Regions from separate parts of the Paenibacillus sp. CMM36 genome, predicted to be linked through region 2. Evidence: riboswitches for the same ligand, from Rfam matches in the RefSeq annotation. Region 2 holds a riboswitch; each other region holds the start of a gene.
The links. Region 2 has a riboswitch for glycine ahead of ACWA2B_RS12300 (alanine/glycine:cation symporter family protein). Riboswitches for the same ligand answer to the same signal wherever they lie in the genome.
Positions count from the first base shown of each region.

Region 1: another riboswitch for glycine. It lies ahead of sdaAB (L-serine ammonia-lyase, iron-sulfur-dependent subunit beta); the one in region 2 lies ahead of ACWA2B_RS12300 (alanine/glycine:cation symporter family protein).
Region 3: another riboswitch for glycine. It lies ahead of gcvT (glycine cleavage system aminomethyltransferase GcvT); the one in region 2 lies ahead of ACWA2B_RS12300 (alanine/glycine:cation symporter family protein).

Region 1 covers NZ_JBSEDY010000003.1:14,657-19,614, reverse strand. Annotated here, with positions in the region: gene ACWA2B_RS07450 (ABC transporter ATP-binding protein) at 1-238, opposite strand, end outside; gene ACWA2B_RS07445 (DUF6359 domain-containing protein) at 567-2,171, opposite strand; glycine riboswitch at 2,387-2,502, shown strand; gene sdaAB (L-serine ammonia-lyase, iron-sulfur-dependent subunit beta) at 2,714-3,403, shown strand; gene sdaAA (L-serine ammonia-lyase, iron-sulfur-dependent, subunit alpha) at 3,393-4,292, shown strand; gene ACWA2B_RS07430 (Ig-like domain-containing protein) at 4,453-4,958, opposite strand, start outside.
Region 2 covers NZ_JBSEDY010000005.1:63,857-68,814, reverse strand. Annotated here, with positions in the region: gene ACWA2B_RS12310 (LacI family DNA-binding transcriptional regulator) at 1-504, opposite strand, end outside; gene ACWA2B_RS12305 (glycoside hydrolase family 1 protein) at 718-2,175, shown strand; glycine riboswitch at 2,341-2,417, shown strand; glycine riboswitch at 2,436-2,530, shown strand; gene ACWA2B_RS12300 (alanine/glycine:cation symporter family protein) at 2,690-4,108, shown strand; gene ACWA2B_RS12295 (iron-containing alcohol dehydrogenase) at 4,166-4,958, opposite strand, start outside.
Region 3 covers NZ_JBSEDY010000007.1:141,845-146,802, forward strand. Annotated here, with positions in the region: gene gcvPA (aminomethyl-transferring glycine dehydrogenase subunit GcvPA) at 1-607, opposite strand, end outside; gene gcvT (glycine cleavage system aminomethyltransferase GcvT) at 734-1,834, opposite strand; glycine riboswitch at 2,011-2,110, opposite strand; gene gcvH (glycine cleavage system protein GcvH) at 2,503-2,895, shown strand; gene ACWA2B_RS15760 (PTS mannitol transporter subunit IICB) at 3,323-4,801, shown strand; gene ACWA2B_RS15765 (BglG family transcription antiterminator) at 4,883-4,958, shown strand, end outside.

The DNA of each region.
Region 1 (4,958 bases), on a different contig from region 2:
GGTTCAAGTCCGTTCCTTTAAAAAAGACCTCCCCCTCTACACGCGTGCGTTCCATGTCATGCAGTTGCGGGATCGAAAGCGCTAACGCGCTTTTGCCACAGCCGGATTCTCCGACTACAGCCAGCACTTCATTGGGGTTGACCGTCAGATCCAGATGGTCGACTGCGGGGTGATATTGATCCTGGATGCGAAAAGATACGGATAATCCTTTAATTTCCAACACAGGTTCGGTATTCAATGCGCGCTTCCTCCATTCTCCATGGTCTTGTCCCGCTTATTCTCACCATGTTTGATGTTTAAAACCTCTCATGAACATTACATACCGTTTTTGTCGGAATAATTTGAATACATCCTATCACCAGTATATGGATATATCAATTAAGATTATGCTATCAACATCATTTAAAAAATCAATGATCCAGCAATAGTGCGGCCTTTCTGGCACAAAATGTAATGAAATAACCAACCACAGGTTAATTTTCATCACAAAAAAAGTCGCCTGATCCCTCAGCAGGGATCAAACGACTAACTAACCCAAGCTCACATTGAGCTCCTGACAATATAATTTACGAAGCCGCTCCATAGGAGCCAGACTTGAATGTTCTAGGATCGTACCATTTGTAGCCTGCTGCCGGAGCAGACCAAGGCTCAGGATGTGGTTCCGTGGACGCCGCAGGCTCTTCGAATGGCAGAAGCTTCGTTGGTTGATCCAGAGTCAAACCTGCCACATCAGACAATTTCGTGTAGTCCTGCTTCCATGCAAGCCATTGAACCGTTTGCACCAGGAAGGTTGAATCATCCACTTCTTTGAAGCCATCATATGTCTTCTTCGACTGTCCGTTTTCCTCACGCACATATTTCGGTGTAGCATCTTCTACAGGGGAAGAATCACCGATGAATGCCGCCTTGCCTTGGCCTACCTTGGAGATAGCGGCATAAGGTCCTTCCGCACGGCCCCCGCCGTTATAAACCCCCTGATCTACCGCATTCCCCCATTTTTTCGTGCCTGAAGGGATATAAGCAATGCCTTTAGCCTTGGTAGGATCAATAATAGCCAGCGTAGATCCTGCATGCATGGCAATCGAGCGCACACCCTTGGTAATACCGAAAGATTGATCTGCGGCTACAATGTCGGTAGCATTCACATCACCGAGCGCATTGTAACGGAAACGAACGCCAAAGTTGGCCGCCAGCCAATCGGAGCTTGTTAATCCTTGCATTGCCGGTGATGCAGCCTCTTCTGCAGTCATGCCTTTGGCCGGATTAGTATAGGCTCCACGACGGTAGCCATTCATAACCTCGGAGGAATCCCAACGGTTTTTGTTACGATCTGCATTATAATGATCGGAGATGAAGAAGACGCTCCCTCCGTTATTCACGTATTGCAGCAGGGCAGCCTGCTCGGATGCCTTAAAGGCAACATTCGCTTCACCAATAATGAACACATCATATTGGCGCAGCTTATCATAGGTTATGGCCTGTTCTCCATAAGTAAAAGGAATAGGGCGGTTCAATTGATCCACAGTAAAGCCTACATTACGTAATCCATTGGCAAAGTCGGAGAAGGCGCCTTCAATGACCCAATCTGCTGCACCAGCCGTCTGTGCGTGCGTATTATCGAACAGCACCTTTTTGCCTTTTCCATCCGGCAATGTAGTACCGGGTTGACCCGGGTTGCCAGGTTCAGGTTCGCCAGGTTCACCTGGTTCCCCCGGCTCGCTTCCACTCACCAGTTCCACAGCGCTTGGACTTTTTACTCCACCAAAATTATTGTAGGCACCAAGCGTACCTGTCACGCGAATTTTGCTGCCGACCAGTCCAGGATGACCTGTTAACCCAAATTGCCCTCTGTACGCAGATGTCAGCTGCACATCCAATAGATTAGACGTGCTACGTTCATTGGCCTGGTCGGCAATCAGTACGTTAAAATCATTCGCAAACGGAGAAGAAAAGTTAGCCGTTTTCGATCCGGTAGCATGTCCGACGATATAACCTTCTACCGTCACCGTACCTCCACTGCTTTGGCCCTGAAGTGCTTCGGCTACTGTCAATGCTCCCTCTGCCTTGACCTGACCGAACGGAACGAAGATCCCGATCAGCAGTGATGCGATCGCTGCTAGATGCAGCATCCCTTTTAAGCGTGAACCTGTGAACCGCAAGCCTTTTACCATACGTCAATATCCCTCCTATGATTTCCATAAATGTACTTGTCCTCTATCAGATTAGCCGCCAATCTTCTAATTCCTTCCTGATTTCATCCATAATTATGTAAACTTTAATCTTTTTTATTGGAAATGCACCTGTTTATGTAAAAATTAAACCCTGTGATTGACACCGAGCACGTCATACATTACGCTAAGAAAGACATGTAGAACGGTATACGCGAATGAAGATGACGGGAGAGTCTGTCCAGGGGGCTTACACTCTGGCGGCACCGAAGGAGCAAGACGCCAGCACCCGGCTGGCGGATAATCTCTCAGGTCCATGTATCGTCATCTGACGCAACTCTGGAGAGAGCGCAAGCCACCCAAGGGGTAAGGCGGTAAGAACACCGCACGAAACTCTCAGGTAACGAGGACAGAGATAAGGGAAACTTCCTTATCCTGTCCTTTTTTGTGCTCACATTGTGCGTCAGCATTAGGAACCGTCATAACCGCGCAAAGACGCGGAAATACCATATAGTATGGTATTAGAACATACAGGGGGCCACACCATGCGTTTCAAAGATGTATTTTCTATTATCGGCCCGGCCATGACCGGACCTTCCAGTTCACACACCGCAGGCGCGGTGCGACTCGCACGCGTTGCCCGGCACTGGCTCGGGGCGCAGCCTGACCGTGCCCGTATGACACTGTACGGCTCCTTTGCCGATACGTATAAAGGACACGGTACGGATCTGGCGCTCATCGCAGGACTGCTTAATTACGATACGGACGATCACCGGATTCCAGATGCCGAGCAATGGGCCGAGCAAGCCGGGATGACCGTGGAATTCGCCGTCAGTGGACTCCCCGCTCCTCATCCGAACACCGTCCGTTTCGAGTTGTGGAAGGGCGAGGATCAGCGCACACTGCTGGGCTCCTCCATCGGCGGCGGCAGCATCCATGTCCAGCAACTCAACGAATTCCGGGTCAATCTGACCGGGGAGCTGCCTACGCTGGTGCTTCTCCACTCGGATAAGCCCGGTACATTGGGCGCAATAACTTCAGCGCTGGGCGCGGCCCACATTAACATTGCCTATATGCACGTAGATCGCAAAGGCCGGGATGGTGAAGCACTCACCGCCATTGAAACGGACAGTTCTGCTCCAGCTGAACTGATTGCGGAACTGCGTTCTTTACCTCATATGTATGAAATTAAGATGATTAATTTGAAAAAAGGAGCTGAATCCGATGCGGTTTAGCCATCTGCATGAGATCAGCGCTTTATGCGCTGAAGAATCCACCACGATTGGCCGCTTGATGATTCAAGAGCAGGTACAAGAAACGAATACAACGGAGGAAGAAATCTTTCGACAAATGTCTGATTATTATGAAGTCATGAAGGAAGCCGTTCATCGCGGTCAGACACAAGACACCGTATCCCGCAGTGGATTGACGGGCGGCGACGGCAAGCGCCTGGCCGAGTATCTGCGGTCAGGGGAAACCTGCTCCGGTGATGCCTCTGCGCTCGCCATGGCTTATGCCCTCTCCGTGTCGGAGGTTAATGCATCCATGGGTCGCATTGTCGCCACTCCTACCGCAGGCTCATGTGGGGTTATCCCTGGTGTGTTCATCAGTGCGCAGGAACGGTTCGGCTGGGATGATGAGCATATGGTGAACGGCCTATTCGCCGCTGGAGCCATTGGCTACGTGATCGCCAACAACTCCTTCATTTCTGGCGCGGAGGGAGGCTGTCAGGCTGAGATTGGCTCAGCTATCGGGATGGCCGCTGGCGCTATGGTCGAGCTACGCGGTGGTACGCCTGAACAGGCTGTTCACGCCGTAGGCCTCGCTCTTAAGAACACGCTCGGCCTAATCTGCGACCCCGTCGCCGGACTCGTGGAGATTCCGTGCATCGTGCGCAACGGCCTGGGAGCCGTGACTGCGCTTGCCGCAGCGGACATGGCTTTGGCGGGTGTGCGCAGCGCTATTCCGTCTGACGAAGTCATTGACGTGATGCTTGAAGTCGGCAGCGCGATGCCGTCGAAGCACCGCGAGACCGCCAAAGGCGGCTTGGCTCAGACGCCGACTGGCAAGCGTTTGACCGAATCACTTACACGCAACGCATCAATCAAGAAGAATAAGTCGTAATTTCTAAGCTTTAAACCAATTACTTTTCCTCTATAAAACAAGGCGACTACCTCTCCCCTACATTGTCCTAGGGAAAGAGAATTCGCCCTTATAAAGAAAAGAGCAAGCATATCGTCGCTGGACGTATGCTTGCTCTTTTTCTTTTTAGTCGGGTTACAGATTACTGAACGGTTACCTGTATCTTCGTCATTTTACCTGCATATTTCACAGTAATTACTGCTTTGCCCTTGCCCTGTGCCTTAATGTTACCGTCTTTGACGGTCGCCACAATAATTCTGGACGAGGACCAGACAGCCGGTTTGGAAACATCCTTCTCCGACTCATCCTTATACGTGGCTGTAGCCGTAACCTTAGCCAGCTGTCCTGCCTTCAAATTCAAGGCGACTTCGTCTGTTTGCAAATATTTAAGCGTATCAACATCTACAGGTACGCTGATTATCTTCCCGCCGAACTTCGCCTGAATGTTAGCTTTACCGTAGCTGACCGCGGTAACCTGACCCTTTTTAACAGTGGCTACCTTATAATTGGACGTTTTCCATTCAGCTTGGGTTGTAACATCCTTTTCTTTACCATCGCTCGATTTAACCACAATCGCGATGGTTTTTTGATCTCCAGATTTGAGCGATAGCGCGATTGCATCCGCTTCAATCTTTTGCGCTACGTCCA
Region 2 (4,958 bases):
CAAATGCTTTAGTGCTAGCATGTAACCTTCATATTGATCCATTGCCACGGAGCGAATATCGGTATGCTCCATTCGTTGCCAGGCCACGATTGGGCCATATTTACAATAGGTACTCAAAAAATCAGTGTCATTCACGCAGGAAATGATGACCAGCGCGTCGACTCTTTTTCTTTTTAAATCTTCAAAAGCTTGAAGCTCTTTCTTTTTGTCTTCTCCCGAAGTATAAATAATGGTCTGGAATTCATATTGTCCGGCGATTTCTACAAAGCTGTCCAGAAAAGCAAGAACAATTTCATTAATCGTTGAAGTGATGATACCAATCTGAAGCGTCTGACCCTTGGATAGGGAAATGGCATTCCGATTAGGAACATAATCTAATTCCTGCATGATTTTCAAAATCTTAGCTCTTGTTTCATGACTGACATGGGGGGACTGATTTAATACTCTGGATACCGTAGCCTTGGAAAAGCCCGCCAGTTTTGCAATTTGATCAAGATTCGACATGGTGCTTCTCCTCACATAAGAAAAAAATACTTGACATGAAACGCGTTACAACAATTAGGATGCTTATGAGGGCATTACATCTATTTTAAAGCATCTGTCAATGCATTTCAAAGGAGAACGGTTACCGTTAGGTATGGATTCACATTTGCAGCATTTGATGGGATTACTTAGGCCAAAGTAAAAATCTTATATACGGAAAGAGGTCTTTATACCATGACGAAGATGCTAAAAGGATTTCCGAAAAACTTCTTGTGGGGCGGGGCAACTGCAGCCAACCAATTGGAAGGTGCTTTTGACGTAGATGGAAAAGGCTTGTCCAGCGCAGACATGATTGCTTATGTACCCAAAGCGGAACGTAAGAACGATCACGCTATAGAGATTTCGTCCGAGCGACTCGAAGACATTTTGGCAGGCAAAGTCAATGCCCGTTTCCCAAAACGTGAAGGTGTGGACTTTTACCACCACTACAAAGAAGATATTGCATTGTTCGCTGAAATGGGCTTTAAAGTATTTCGTATGTCCATCCACTGGTCGCGGATTTTCCCGAATGGCTATGATCACGAACCGAATGAAGCAGGATTGCAATTCTACGACAATGTATTTGATGAGCTGCGCAAATATAATATTGAGCCCTTGGTAACATTGTCACATTATGAAACACCGCTAGGTCTGACTCAGAAGTATAATGGCTGGCTGGGTCGTGAAGTCATACAGCATTACGTCAATTATGCCGAAACGGTGTTTACACGCTATAAGGATAAAGTAAAATACTGGCTGACCTTTAATGAAATCAATGTAATGACCATGAGTCCGTTCACCGGTGGCGGTGTGGTTATTGACCGTGTAGAAAACAAACAACAAGCGATATATCAAGCATTGCATCATCAATTTGTAGCTAGTGCACTGGCAACCAAACGGGGACATGAGATCATCCCGGGTGCTCAGATCGGCTGTATGTTGGCACGTATAGAAAGCTATCCACATACGTGTAACCCAGCGGATATACTGAAAGCCCAGCATGAAAATCAGATGAACCTATTCTTTACGGATGTGCATGCCCGTGGGGAATATTCCAACTATATGAATCGTTATTTTGTAGAAAATAATATTGTGATCCAGACAGAACCCGGCGATGCCGAAATTTTGAAAAATAATACGGTTGATTTTATCTCATTTAGCTACTACATGACCTTGACCGTATCGGCAGGTCCAGAAGGCGAGAAAGCAGCAGGAAACCTGATTGGCGGCGTGAAAAATCCGTATCTGCAGTCCTCCGACTGGGGATGGCAGATCGATCCGATCGGCCTGCGTGTTACACTGAATACGTTTTATGATCGCTATCAAAAGCCGCTGTTCATCGTGGAAAATGGCTTGGGTGCATATGATAAGGTGGAAGAGGACGGCTCTGTGCATGACACGTATCGCATTGATTACTTGCGTCAGCATATTGTCCAAATGAAGGAAGCGATTGCTGACGGTGTTGATCTGATTGGTTACACCAGCTGGGGCCCTATCGACCTCGTGAGCATGTCTACTTCCGAAATGTCCAAGCGCTACGGATTTATTTACGTTGATCTGGATGATGACGGTAACGGAACGCTCAAACGCTCCAAAAAAGACTCTTTTAACTGGTATAAAAATGTGATAGCAACCAATGGTGAAGAATTGTAATTTCATATCGTCTCGGGCGGGTATAGCAGAGGACATCCTAAGGATGCAATCTGCTGTACCCGCTTTTTTGATAGACATAATAATATTTCAGAGGGCTTCACAAACTTTTCACTTGTAATAAGCTGAAAGTTTTCTGTATAATGAATAAAAATTTCATATGTCTGGTTGATGTTTGCGGGAGATGGAACGAAAGTTCCGACCGAAGGGGCAAAACTCTCAGGTGCTTAGGCTGTTTACAGCCACAAGCGGGGACCGTAAACGGACAGAACTCTGGAGAGACCCTTAATTGGGCGCCGAAGGTGCACCGCAGAGAACATCTGCTTAAACTCTCAGGCAAAAGGACAGAGACGCGAATAACCTGTGACAGGGAATGCCCTAGGCTTTTTTATGAGCTATTAGAGGCAGAAACCTGCACAAGATGGTTGTATTTTTTCGTGCCTTTAACCTCTCCAGGAGTCGAATCAGCTGATTTGACTCTTTTTTGTTTTCTAATATGCTGGAGGAGCGGGTTGAAATGAATTTGGTACATGTGTTAGAAGCGATTAGCAGTTGGATATGGGGGGCGCCTCTCATCATTCTTGTCATGGGAACGGGGTTGTGGCTGACCATACGTCTGAAAATGTTGCAGGTATTCCGCCTGCCCCTGGCGATCAAGCTGATCGGTAAGGCCCCGAATGAAGGCAGCGGGGATGTAAGTAGTTTTGCGGCTTTGAGTACGGCGCTAGCGGCTACAGTTGGCACAGGAAGTATTGTCGGCGTAGCGACAGCCATTAAGCTGGGCGGGCCGGGTGCCTTGTTCTGGATGGTCGTTGCAGCCTTTTTTGGGATGGCGACGAAATATGCGGAAGGTGTACTTGCGGTAAAATACCGGGTGAAGGATCGGAATGGACAATTTTCCGGCGGCCCGATGTATTATATTGAGAAAGGTCTGGGACGCCGTTTTAAACCGCTGGCGATGCTGTTTGCTTTTTCGGGCATGCTGGTAGCGTTGTTCGGGATTGGAACGTTTCCACAGGTCAAAGCGATTGTATCTTCGACGGAAAACAGTTTTGGTGTTCCGCCCATTGTAACGGCACTGATTATTGCTATCCTCACAGGACTGGTTACTATTGGAGGACTCAAAAGTATTGCCAAGGTATCGACGAAGGTCGTTCCTTTTAAAACAGGCTTGTACGTACTGATCTGTCTCATCGTACTGATTCGGTTTGCTGACCAGCTTCCTGCCGCAATTGCGCTGGTGCTCCATTCGGCATTTTCAACTACATCGGCAACGGGCGGATTTGCCGGAGCTACGATTATGCTGGCGATGCGAAGTGGGGTAGCCAGAGGTATTTTTGCCAATGAGGCCGGATTGGGAAGCGCACCGATTGCAGCCGCAGCTGCCAAAACCAAATGGCCTGCGGAACAAGGGCTGATTTCCATGACAGGCGTGTTTATTGATACGATGGTTATTTGTGTGATGACCGGGTTGACGCTACTGGTTAGCGGTGTGTGGAGCGGGCCTACCGATGCGGGCCTGATGACTCAGCAAGCATTTTCCAGCGCATTCCCGCTGGGGGCAGAACTGCTCACAATTATTCTGATTATGTTCGCGTTCACCACCATGCTCGGCTGGAACTATTACGGGGAACGCTGTGTTGAATACTTGCTTGGCGTCAAGTGGATTAAGCCATACCGTTATCTGTTCATTCTACTCGTTGGCGGGGGCGCGTTCATTAAACTGGATGCGATTTGGCTGCTGGCAGATATCTTTAACGCAATGATGGCTTTCCCGAACCTGATTGCACTGCTCGGCTTATCAGGCATTGTCGTTGCAGAAACCCGAACCTATATGGATTCTCTGAATTCTAGTAAGAAAAAGGGCATTCTTGCAGGTGCCAGTGTAGGGGCAGCTATTCAAGTAGAAGAAAAGGGACAAACAGTTAATTCATAAATTCCAAAAGGGAGTGCCTTCAGCCATCACAGGCTTGAGGACACTCCTTTTTGAATGTTATAACGATGCACGCAAAATAGCTAAAATATCTTCCTGTTTCAGCTTTTTATAATTACCGAAGCCTCCATATTCCATTTCACGGGCTGCAATGGTTGCGATTTTTTCCAATTGCTCATCATTAATATTGTAACCGGCCAGGGTGGAAGGGGCACCGAGACTTGTCCAGAATGCACTAAGACGGTCAATACCCTCCAAAGCGATTTCTCTATCTGTTTTATCTACGGTGTCTAAGTCAAACATGCTGAGCATCAGCCGTTTCATGCGTGCAGCATCCTGATCCACCGTATGTCTCATCCAGTTGGGGAATAGGATCGCCAGACCGCCAGCATGAGGAATATCATATACAGCAGATAATGCATGTTCAATCGTATGCGAAGCCCAGTCCCCGAAGTAGCCCATTTGCAGTGTTCCGTTAAGAGCAATCGTTCCGGCATATAAAATCGTTTCGCGATGCTCGTAGTTGTGCAAATCCTCCAACAGCTTAGGTGCAGTTTCGATTACGGTTTGCAGCACGGAAAAGCACATACGATCTTGCAACGGTGTATTTTTAACATTGTGAAAATACTGTTCAAATACATGGCTCATCATATCCACCATGCCATATACCGTCTGATCACGTGGCACAGAGAAGGTGTTTTTTGGGTCCAGAATCGAGAATTTCGGATGCGTCACCGCGCTGCCCCATACGTATTTTTCGTTTGTTTCCCAGTTGGTGATAACAGAATCTGGATTCATTTCTGAACCGGTAGCGGCGAGTGTGAGGATGGTACCGAATGGCAGAGCCTGGGTA
Region 3 (4,958 bases), on a different contig from region 2:
CGGCCGCCGCTAACGCATCAGCATCCGTTACACCGTCCGAACAGCCGATCTCCACGATGTCCAAATTCAATCCGCGTGCATAGGTTGCCAATACCTGACGTGCCTCTGGATGGACGGACCTCGATACGATAAGCTGTTTACGGCGGGTAGCTGCGGCGGACAGTGAGCCCGCTTCCGCCAGTGCAGTCGCTCCGTCGTACATGCTGGCATTAGCTACAGCCATGCCCGTCAATTCGCAAATATACGATTGAAACTCGAAAATGGCTTGTAGCTCGCCTTGGCTTACTTCCGGCTGATAGGGGGTGTAGGCAGTGTAGAATTCTGAGCGTGAAGTGATGTGCTGGATGACGGACGGAATATGATGATCATAAATTCCTGCGCCAAGAAAGCTGGCATGTGTGTCTGTATTGGCATTGTGTCCGGCCAGCTCGGTCAAGTGACGGGTTAAGGCTTTCTCATCGAGTCGAGAAGAAAGAGGGAGTTCCCCTTGATATCGAATGGCCTCTGGAATGTCACTGAATAAATCATCAATGGATGATACACCGACCACACGCAGCATTTCGGTTTGATCCTGTTCAGTCATAGGGAGATAACGATGCTGCTTCATAGGTTCTGGCTCCTTTCGAAAAGCAAAATTTTAAATCCGTAAATGAGCTAATAAAAAAGTGTGAGATGAAAACCCGGAAATACATATCTGACATGTTTGCTTTATAGAAATAAGGAGAGTTTAAGATCAGCGTGGGCGCTTATAAAAGGGGGCTGCCACCACCTCGGCACGCAGGCGTTTGCCACGAATCTCAACCTCCAGTGGTGTGGAGAGGGCGCTAAAACGACTGTCCACCAAGGCGAGGCCCAGATTACGCTTCAAGGAGGGCGACTGAGTCCCCGTTGTGACCTCACCGATGTGTTGTCCTTCTGCGAATACCGGATAATGGGCGCGTGGGATACCGCGGTCCATCATTTCTAGCCCGATCAATTTACGAGGAACCCCTTGTTCTTTTTGACGCTGAAGTGCTTCTCTACCGATAAAATCTCCTTTATTCAGCTTGACGAAGAAACCCAGACCGGCTTCGAGTGGTGAAATTGTGGCAGATAACTCCTGTCCGTATAGCGGCAACCGAGCCTCAAAGCGTAGTGTATCCCGAGCACCAAGTCCAGCGGGAATCAGCCCATACGACTCACCGGAACGAAGCAAACCCTCCCATACGGCGGGTGCTTCCGCGGCAGGTACGTAAAATTCAAAACCGTCTTCGCCCGTATATCCGGTTCGTGAGACGAGTGCTTTTGCTCCGAACAATGGCACGTTCTCATGAAAGTGGAAAGATGCCAGATTCGTAATATCCGTATCTGCCACGGCTGCGGCAATACGTGCTGCTTCCGGTCCCTGCAATGCCAGCAATGCTATTGCATCAGACACATTCTCCATGTGAACGGATGCAGGCACATGACGAAGTAACCAATCCCAATCCTTATCAATGTTGGAGGCGTTCACAACGAGCATGTAGCGTTCCGGTCCTTTGCAGTAAACAAGCAGGTCGTCTACTACACCTCCATCGGGGTAACACAGGAGTGAATATTGTGCCTGACCTGGTTCCAACTGGCTGACATCATTCGTGGTCACCCTTTGTAGAAAAGCTTCGGCCTCTTTGCCTTCAACCAAAAACTCACCCATATGCGATACATCGAATAAACCCGCACGTTGCCGGACGGCCTCATGCTCCTTTTGAATGCCGCTAAACTGAACGGGGAGCTCCCAGCCTCCAAAGTCAATACAACGAACCCCAGACTGCGTCCCGTAGGATGAATATAGCGGTGTTTTTCGCAAATTAGTCATGTTTCCACTCCTATCCGGTGTAATCGGCTAAACAAAAAAGACAGGCCGAAAAAAACGTATAGACAGCAGTCTATACTCTTTTTTCAGCTCTGTCCTTGATACCAGAAAGTTACCCCGGTATGTACCGGGTTTCCTCTTGGGTGATCCGCTCCAATAGCGAATGCTCTCCAGAGATGCGTCCGGCAGAGGTCCTTTTGCCTGAGAGATTCACCTGCAATGCAGGCTTACTCCTTCGGCGCTACCTTCGGGATCAGCAGTATATTACCTGGCTTTGCAGATAACAACTTGATCCGATTCGCGTGCACAACTGTCTCACAAGCGGCAACAGCTATGCGAATCTTTTTGGCAGTCTCTCCCTCTGCGTTCATCCGCGTTTGCAGTTGTCGGGTGTTTCCCAAAGTATTTGCTATAACCCATTAATACGCAAATTCATTCAAAATGTCAATAAAAATGTCATCAAAAACAATAGAAAAAACATTTAATATATAAATAAGGATATGTAAGCGTTTGTTATAAATTATTATATTTTTATATAGAGCACTATAGGAGGTAATATGAAGTATTTTTGTTAGTATTATTGACATGAGTGTTCTTATTGTCATAATCTTAACCTGTCTAATACAGGTGAGCAAATGCGATTTTATTCATATGGAAGTGAGGGGAACAGAATGGGTGAAGTGAAGCAGCAACTTTGGTATACAGACGAACATGAGTGGGTTCAGCGGACAGAGAATGGAACGGTGCGGATTGGTATTACAGACTTTGCACAGCACCAACTGGGTGATATTGTTTTTGTAGAATTACCTGAGGCGGGAGTAACGATTGAGCAGGGAGCGGAGATCGGTACGATTGAATCGGTGAAGACGGTATCCGACCTTTTTGCTCCGGTGACGGGAACCATATTAAAAGTGAATGAAGCGCTGGAAGGTACACCTGAGCTAGTGAATGAATCTCCATATGACAAAGGTTGGATGGTAGAAGTAGAGATGGATAAAGATGTGGAGGAATCATTGGGCAAACTACTGTCGGCGGATCAGTATGAGCAGTTGATTTCGGAGTAATAAATAGAGCAATGCAGCATGAAATAATAGCGTGTTATTCGGAATTTTATATTGATTTTTAATTGAATAAGAGCATCGTTAGTTTGCTCGATTTTTGTATAAAATAGTCGCTATGATTTGACGTAGCGGCTATTTTTTTGTCTTTTTTATGAAAACGTAATTACGTGTGTTGTTCTGATATAGTGGGTTGTCCCCATATAGGAATCATACATAATCCAGCGCGGTTTTTCGACTAATTTCTATAGCTACAGGTCATATTAAGAAGAATTATGCAGGTATAATATCTTCCTGGATAATTTAAATTTAAATGTTGTCATCAACGTTCATGACGAAAGTACGTTTTCATTTCGTTGATGAAGATAGCGCTGTCATTTAGTATGAATTTTAAGAAAAGGTAGTGATGCTTACCTACAAGGAGGATTTGAATATGAGTACATTGGACGCAAAGCCAAGTTCAAAAGGAGGCACTCGTGTCGCCGTACAGCGTTTTGGCCGTTTTCTTAGCGGTATGGTTATGCCCAATATGGGAGCCTTTATTGCGTGGGGGTTGATTACGGCACTCTTTATTCCGACCGGATGGTTCCCGAACGAAGGTTTTGCACAGTTGGTTGATCCGATGAAAAATTATTTGTTGCCGCTGCTGATTGGTTATACAGGGGGCACGATGATTCACGGACAGCGTGGAGGTGTGATCGGTGCCATCATGACGATGGGTGTCATAGTAGGAGCCGATATCCCGATGTTCCTGGGCGCGATGGTAGCTGGTCCGCTGGCTGCGTGGATATTGAAGAAGTTCGACAAGGCCATTGAAGGCAAAGTCAGATCAGGCTTTGAAATGCTGGTCAATAATTTTTCGGCCGGGATTATCGGTGCCATTCTAGCACTGCTTGCCCATGTGGCGATCGGCCCGGTTGTACAAATGATCAGTCAAGTGTTGTCGGCAGGGGTACAGTTCCTCGTGAACGCGGGGCTATTGCCGCTTGTCAACCTCATTATTGAGCCCGGAAAAGTATTATTTTTAAACAACGCGCTGAATCACGGAGTATTGAGTCCGATTGCGTTGGAGGAAGCTGCAAGAACAGGCAAATCCGTACTGTTCATGCTGGAATCCAACCCTGGGCCGGGGCTTGGTATTTTGCTGGCCTACTGTCTGTTCGGCAAAGGCTCTGCGAAGTCGTCAGCTCCTGGCGCAGTCATCATTCATTTTTTCGGCGGGATTCATGAAATTTATTTCCCTTATATTTTGATGAAGCCGATTCTGATTCTTGCAGCTATAGCTGGCGGTGTTGTGGGAACCTTCTGTTTCATGTTGACAGGTGCCGGACTGGTTGCTGCTCCTTCACCGGGTAGTATCATCGCCTATTTTCTAATGACGCCAAAAGGTGGATATTTGCCAATGCTGAGCGGGGTGATCGCTGCTGCGGTCGTATCCTTTGCTGTTGCAGCAGTGTTACTCAAGACAGGTAAGCAACAAGAAGAGGGGCTGGAGGAAGCTGCATCTCGCCTGAAAGATATGAAAAATCAAAGCAAGAGTGCCAGTGCTAACGCCACTGTAATGGAAGATAACCACGAATCTGATCGTGCTGCCGAGATTGTCGCAGATCGAACGCTCAAGGATAAATCCGAAGTGAACAAGATTGTCTTTTCCTGTGATGCAGGTATGGGTTCAAGCGCGATGGGTGCCTCGATTTTACGCAAAAAAATGAAGCAGGCGGGCGTAGGCGTAACAGTTACGAATACGGCAATCAGTGAAATTCCACAGGATGCGGATATTGTCATTACGCAAAAAACGTTGACAGACCGGGCTAAAACAGTAGTCCCGAATGCTGAACACATTTCCATTGACAATTTTCTGAAGAGTCCTGAATACGAAGCGCTGGTTGAACGTCTGAAATCCGATTCTTAATCCCCGTCATAGTCAGGCGGACTGTATGCAGTGTACGTCTCCTGCTGGAGGGATGAGCTTGGGAAGGAACGGTATGCGCTTATGAATATTACGAAACGACAACGTGACATCGTGGAATATCTTCTGGAGCAGTCCAAAGAGGTTACTGCCGGGGAAA